Regions from separate parts of the Synechococcus sp. H55.7 genome, predicted to be linked through region 2. Evidence: predicted binding sites of a transcription regulator. Region 2 holds the regulator's gene; the other holds the start of a gene.
The links. Region 2 encodes NtcA, which controls nitrogen genes in cyanobacteria. Its sites were predicted from a motif close to GTANCNNNNGNTAC; they were not measured.
Positions count from the first base shown of each region.

Region 1: a site for NtcA is predicted at 1,169-1,182, ahead of NW851_RS08890 (P-II family nitrogen regulator). Genes of this name have one in related genera too.

Region 1 covers NZ_JANSJD010000015.1:45,931-49,345, reverse strand. The annotation lists gene NW851_RS08895 (IctB family putative bicarbonate transporter) at 1-1,068, shown strand, start outside; gene NW851_RS08890 (P-II family nitrogen regulator) at 1,242-1,580, shown strand; gene NW851_RS08885 (ammonium transporter) at 1,715-3,121, shown strand; gene ispD (2-C-methyl-D-erythritol 4-phosphate cytidylyltransferase) at 3,245-3,415, shown strand, end outside.
Region 2 covers NZ_JANSJD010000016.1:54,272-57,686, forward strand. The annotation lists gene NW851_RS09240 (M61 family metallopeptidase) at 1-1,095, opposite strand, end outside; gene ntcA (global nitrogen regulator NtcA) at 1,385-2,059, shown strand; gene eno (phosphopyruvate hydratase) at 2,250-3,415, shown strand, end outside.

The DNA of each region.
Region 1 (3,415 bases), on a different contig from region 2:
ACAATCCTGTCGCCGGTTCCCTATGCAGCGCGGGACGGCTGGCTGAAGTTGACGCTCTACCTGGCCGGCTATCTGCTGCTGCAGCGTCTGCTTCGCCAACTGCAGTTCCGGGATTGGATCGTCGGATCCCTGCTCTTGGTCAGCTTGGGGATGGGGGTCTATGGCCTGCGGCAATACTTTTACGGGGCTGCCGAGCTAGCCACCTGGGTGGATCCGGAATCGGGCTTGGCAGGCCTGACGCGGGTGTACAGCTTTCTGCGCAACCCCAATTTGTATGGGGGCTACCTGGTTCCGCTCCTCCCTCTGGGGCTGGCTGCCACTTGCATCTGGCCGGGCTGGGGGATCAAGCTCTTGGTTGGGTTTACAACTGCCGTCAACTTCATCTGCCTGATGCTGACCTACAGCCGCGGCGCCTGGATTGGCGGCCTAGCAGCGCTGGGAATGATGGCGGTGCTGCTGGCGCAATGGCAAACCCCCCACTTGCCAGCCCGTTGGCGACGTTGGACGCTGCCGGCTCTGTTGGGAGGGGGGGCAGCCACGTTGTTGCTTGCGATCGTAACAGTACGCCCCCTGCGGCTGCGGGCTCAGAGCCTCTTTTGGGGACGGCTGGACACCAGCAACAATTTTCGCCTCAACGTCTGGGCCGCCGCGCTGGACATGATCCGCGACTTTCCCATCTTGGGGATCGGCCCCGGCAATGTCGCCTTCAACCGCGTCTATCCCCTCTACCAGCGGGGCAACTTCAGCGCCCTTGGGGCCTACTCGGTGCCGCTGCAACTCGCCGTGGAGACAGGCTTCATCGGATCCCTAGCTTTTGCCTGGTTTTTGCTGGTGCTCTGGGATCACGGCTGGAGAGGCTGGAACACTTTGCTCAGCTCCCGGGATCCCGAGGGCCTGTGGGTGGCAGCAGGCTTAGCGGCTTGCACCGGCATGATGGCCCACGGCCTAGTGGATACCATCTGGTACCGTCCCCAGGTACAAATGCTGTGGTGGCTGGCGGTGGCCCTCGTCACAGCCAGTCTGGGTTCTCCTCGATCCTCAACGGCCGCTGAAAGACCCAGCTCGTGAGATGCCGGCGCAGACTTCTTAGAGTGGCCCGGGCTTGGCCTTCTGGTCTTGACGAGAGCAAATCTAGAGTGGTAGGCATTCTCAGTAGAGGAACGAAAATGTATCTAGATTTACAATTTGCAGGTTTTAGTAGTGTTAGAAATTAGCGGAATTGCTGGGGATATGGGAGGCCAATGAAAAAGATCGAAGCTGTAATTCGGCCCTTCAAGCTAGATGAGGTGAAAATTGCCCTGGTCAACGCCGGCATCGTCGGCATGACGGTGAGCGAAGTGCGGGGTTTTGGTCGACAAAAGGGACAGACCGAGCGCTATCGGGGATCCGAGTACACGGTAGAGTTCCTGCAAAAACTGAAGGTGGAGATCGTGGTCGAAGATGACCTGGTGGATACGGTGGTCGAGAAGCTGATCGCGGCGGCTCGCACCGGCGAAATCGGGGACGGCAAGATTTTCATCAGCCCTGTCGAGAAAACCATTCGCATCCGCACCGGCGAACTCAACCAGGACGCCCTGTAGAGAAGGTGAAGGTCTTGGAGCCTGGGTAGCTCGACCCGAGTCCCAGGCTGGCTTGCAGTGGGCAAATGAGGGATTTTTGCCCTATCTACTAGTGCGTTGTGAAAAGTACCGTCACTTTAGGTAAGTCGAAAAGCATGTCTACAACGATGATCCAAAAGCATAAGAACCCGCTACCTCAGCGGCTTGGGCGACTGGCCAAGTGGAGTCTAACTGCTGCTCTGACGATTTCGCTGGTTTTCCTATTGGGCCAGGGGAGTGCCTTCGCCCAGGACGCGGAAGTCGTACAGGAACATGCTGACATTGTCTGGACGCTGGTGGGGGCAGCCTTGGTGTTCTTCATGCAGGCGGGGTTCGCCATGGTGGAGACGGGCTTTACCCGCGCCAAAAATGCCGCCAACATCATGATGAAAAACCTGATGGACTTTTGCATGGGCTGTTGCGCCTTTTGGTTCATCGGGTTTGGCCTGATGTTTGGAGAAAATACTGGCTTCTTTGGCAGGAGCTGGTTTGCTTTCAGTTGGCAGCAAGCCCACGAAGCAGGGGATTGGCCCTTCACCTTCTTTGTCTTCCAGATGGTGTTTGCCGCCACCGCTGCCACCATTGTTTCCGGGGCCATGGCGGAGCGCACCAAGTTCGTGGCCTACCTCATCTACTCTGTCGTCATCTCTGGGCTGATCTACCCCATCTCGGGGGGCTGGGCCTGGAATGGTCTCTTCGGCGACTACAACGGTGGCACTAGCGGCTGGCTGGAAAATCTGGGCTTCATCGACTTTGCCGGTTCGGGCGTAGTGCATTTGGTGGGGGGCGCTTCCGCCTTGGCCGGGGCCATGGTGCTTGGCCCTCGCATCGGCAAGTACGGCCCCAACGGCGAGCCGCGGGCGATTCCCGGCCACAACCTGCCCCTAGGGATGCTGGGAGTGTTTATCCTCACCTTGGGTTGGATTGGGTTCAACGCTGGCTCGACCACAGCCGCCAGCCCCGATATCGGCTGGATTGCCATGAACACGCTGCTAGCCGCTTCGGCAGGGGCCATTGGGGCGATGATCACCTGCTGGGCGCATTTTGGCAAGCCGGATATGACCTTTGCCGCCAACGGGGTGCTGGCCGGCTTGGTAGGGATCACCGCTCCTTGCAACACTGTCCACCCTCTGGGAGCTTTGATCATCGGTTCGGTGGCCGGGATCCTGGTGGTCATCTCGGCGGTGATTCTGGATACGGTGCTGAAGATTGACGACCCGGTGGGCGCCGTTTCGGTACACGGCACCTGCGGTATTTGGGGGGTGTTGGCAGCAGGGATCCCTTGGTTTGCCCACGCCGATTCAGGGGTGACCTGGGCGCAATTTGGGGTACAAGTTGTGGGCGCTCTAGCCTATTTCTTCTGGCCTTTCCTCACCTGCTTGATCCTGTTTTTGATCCTCAAGGCAACCGTTGGCCTGCGCACCAGTGCCGAAGAGGAGCTGGCCGGCTTGGATGTGGGCGAGCATGGTAACGTGGCCTACCCGGATTTTGTGATTGCTTCCGCCGAGTTGGACCAACCTTGAGGCGGCACCCCGGCTCTGAGGGGGATCCAGCGGCACCAATCGCCACTGTCAACGATGAGGAGGGCCAAGCCTGGCCCTCCCTGGCTGTAAACTGGGATGCGGTTGGATGCACTTTTGGATCCCATGCACCTGTTGATCCCGGCGGCCGGGAGTGGCAAGCGGATGGGGGCGGCGGTCAACAAGCTGTTGCTGCCGCTTTTGGGCCAGCCCATCTTGGCTTGGACGTTGCAGGCGGCGGATCGGGCCGGTTCTATTGAGTGGATCGGCATTCTCTCCCAGCCCGGCGATTGGCCG
Region 2 (3,415 bases):
CAGCGATTGCACGGCCCGACCCGGAGTACGCTGCAGCCGGCCAATTTGCTCGGCCAGGATCTGCAAAAAATCTTTGGCGCTGAGGATCCCTGCCCGCAGCAAGATGACATTTTCGTAGTAGCTGGTTGCCCCCTCGCAAAACCAGAGGCAGTCCACGTAATTTTCTTGGTTGTAGTCAATTTTCTCCAAAGCCAGAGGGCGCAGCCGCTTGACGTTCCAAGCATGGAAAAGCTCGTGGGCCAGCAGAGCCAAAAAGCGGCGATAGGACTGGGGCCGACGCAGCTCCAGGCCAGAATAGTTGAGGGTGGTGCTGTACTTGTGCTCTAGGCCGCCAAATCCCCCTGGCGACAAATGCACAATAAACCAGTAGCGGTCGTAGGGCAGCCCGCCAAAAAACGCCGCAGTGGCCCGGACAATTTTCTCGGCATCGGCCACCGCTTGCTCCAAATCCAGGGTGCCTGCTCCCCAGACCACGAAGTAATGCGGGATCCCTTCCACTGCAAACGACCGCAACTGGTGCAGGCCCACCTCCACCGGACTATCCACCAGCTCGTCGTAGTCTGCTGCCACAAAAGACTGGCCGGAAGCAGGATCCTCAGAAGAAGAAATCAAAGGTCGCAAACTGGTGGCGATGCGCCAATCAGGCTTGGGAGGGATCACCGTCAAGGTGTAGGGTTCCCGCTCGCGACCGGGCACATAGAAAAAGAGCGCCGCCCCGTTGAAGTAGGCGTGGGTGAGATCCAAATGGTTGGTGCGCACCGTCAGCTCATAGGCATAGACCCGATAGCGAACCTTCACAGCCGAACAGCCCGGCGGCTCGATCTCCCAAGTGTTCTTATCTACCTTCCGCCAGGCCAAAGGGATCCCTTGCTCCGTTGCCGCCTGAAACTCTTGCACATGGCGGGCATATTCCCGCACCAGGTAGGATCCCGGCGTCCACACCGGCAGCCGCAGTCGCAGAGGCACTTCTGGATCCACCTCTTGGATCTGTAGTTCCACCTCCAGCAGATGCTTGGCCGGCTCCGGCATCCGCACTGTGAAATGCTGGCGGCTCAGTTGAGAAGGTGCAGCAACAACAGCCTCCGGGATCCCCATAGGATTTTCCAGTCCACCACTTGCTTCCTACCACCCAGAGCTGGCAAGGCCCCAGTGACAATAGCCCTTATCCTACCCTTGGCTTGGGATCCCTTTGTGGAACAGAAACGAGACCTAAAAACGTAGCCCGTGCTACAAAGATGCCTAGGCAGAACCCTCTACCTTAGGGTAAACCCGGCTATTGTTGCCGATTCTGGAGTCGATAGGGTTGCAACTCGGCCCAATGCTTCTAAATTGATCTTACATGGATTGATCTTAGGTATAAACTGACCTCAAAAGGTTGATGAGTATGGTGGTGGCCGTCGCAGAAAAATCTCTGATCACAGCCTTCAAGCAACTGGGAGGCCCTCACCATCCTCCGGTTATCGAAACGTTTGAACGTGGTAAGACCATCTTTTTCCCTGGGGATCCGGCGGAGCGGGTTTACTTTTTGGTGAAAGGAGCTGTCAAGCTCTCGCGGGTCTACGAAATGGGGGAAGAAATTACCGTTGCTCTTCTGCGGGAAAACAGCATCTTCGGGGTGCTCTCCTTCATCACGGGGCAGCGCTCCGACCGCTTCTATCACGCGGTGGCCTTTACGCCTGCTGAGTTGCTCTCTCTGCCGATTGAGCAGGTGGAAAAATCCCTGCGGGAGAACGCCGAACTGGCCATGTTGCTGCTCAAGAGCTTGTCTTCCCGCATTTTGCAAACGGAGATGATGATCGAGACGCTGGCTCACCGCGATATGGGATCCCGTCTGGTTAGCTTTTTGCTGATCCTCTGCCGCGATTTCGGGGTGCCTGGCCCGGATGGGGTCACCATTGATCTCAAGCTGTCTCACCAGGCCATTGCCGAAGCCATTGGCTCGACCCGCGTCACCATCACCCGTCTGTTGGGAGAGCTGCGCAAGAAGAAGTACATTTCCATTTACAAGAAGAAGATCACTGTACACGACCCGATGCGGCTGAGCCACCGCTTTGTCTAGAGGGGATGGGGCCTAAACTCTGCCCCCCAAACCAGCCAATGCTCAACTCACCCCTGCAGCTCCGCAGAATCTTTGGGTTCTCTCTCTTAAAGTTTTCTGGAAGCTGACGGGATCCCGGTCAAGGATCTATTAGCCTGTGGGGGGATCTGGCTTTGGCCAGAGCTGTCTAGCCAATTGCTGAGGTGTAACTGTGGAAACGGCCATCGAGTGGATTACCGCCCATGAGATCCTCGACTCGCGAGGACGCCCCACCCTAGAAGCCCTGGTGGGCCTGGCCAACGGAGCAACGGGCTTGGCGCAGGTGCCCAGCGGCGCTTCGACCGGTACCTTTGAGGCCCACGAGCTGCGGGACGGGGATCCCAAGCGCTATGGAGGTAAGGGCGTGCTGAGGGCGGTGGAAAACATTCTTGGCCCCATCCAGTCGGAGCTGCGGGGAGAAGATGCCCTCAACCAAGCCCGCATCGACCAGTTGCTGATCGACCTGGACGGCACCCCCAACAAGTCCCGCCTGGGGGCCAACGCCATTTTGGCAGTTTCTCTGGCGACGGCCAAAGCGGCGGCGGAAGCGGTGGGCCTGCCTCTTTACAAATATCTGGGCGGGCCTTTTGCCAACTTGCTGCCGGTGCCGTTGATGAACGTGCTCAACGGCGGTGCCCACGCCGACAACAACGTGGACATCCAGGAGTTTATGCTGGTGCCCATTGGTGCGGCCAGCTTTCGCGAGGCGCTGCGCTACGGGGCCGAGGTGTTTGCGGTGCTGAAGACGGTGCTACAGCAGAAGGGGCTGTCCACCGGGGTGGGGGACGAAGGCGGATTTGCCCCCGATCTCCCCTCCAATGCGGCAGCTTTGGATCTGTTGCTGACGGCCATCGAACAGGCAGGCTACAGGCCGGGGGAAGATATCGCCTTGGCCCTGGACGTGGCCGCCAACGAGCTGCTGCAGGATGGGCAGTACCACTTCGAGGGCCAAGCCCGTAGCGCCGAGCAAATGGTCAATTACTACGAGCAACTGCTGGCCAACTATCCCATCCTTTCCGTTGAAGATGGACTGGCGGAGGAAGACTGGGCCGGCTGGCAGGCCCTCACCACTCAACTGGGATCGCGGGTGCAACTGGTAGGGGACGACCTGTTCGTCACCAACCCAGCCCGGCTGCAGAAAGGCATCGACAGCGGCGCCGCCAACGCCATCTTGATCAAGCTCAACCAGATTGGCACGCTGACGGAGACGGTCTCGGCCATGCACCTGGCTAGCCAGGCAGGTTTTCGCTCTGTGATCAGCCACCGCTCCGGTGAGACAGAAGACACCACCATCGCCGACCTGGCGGTGGCCACCCGCGCCGGCCAGATCAAAACCGG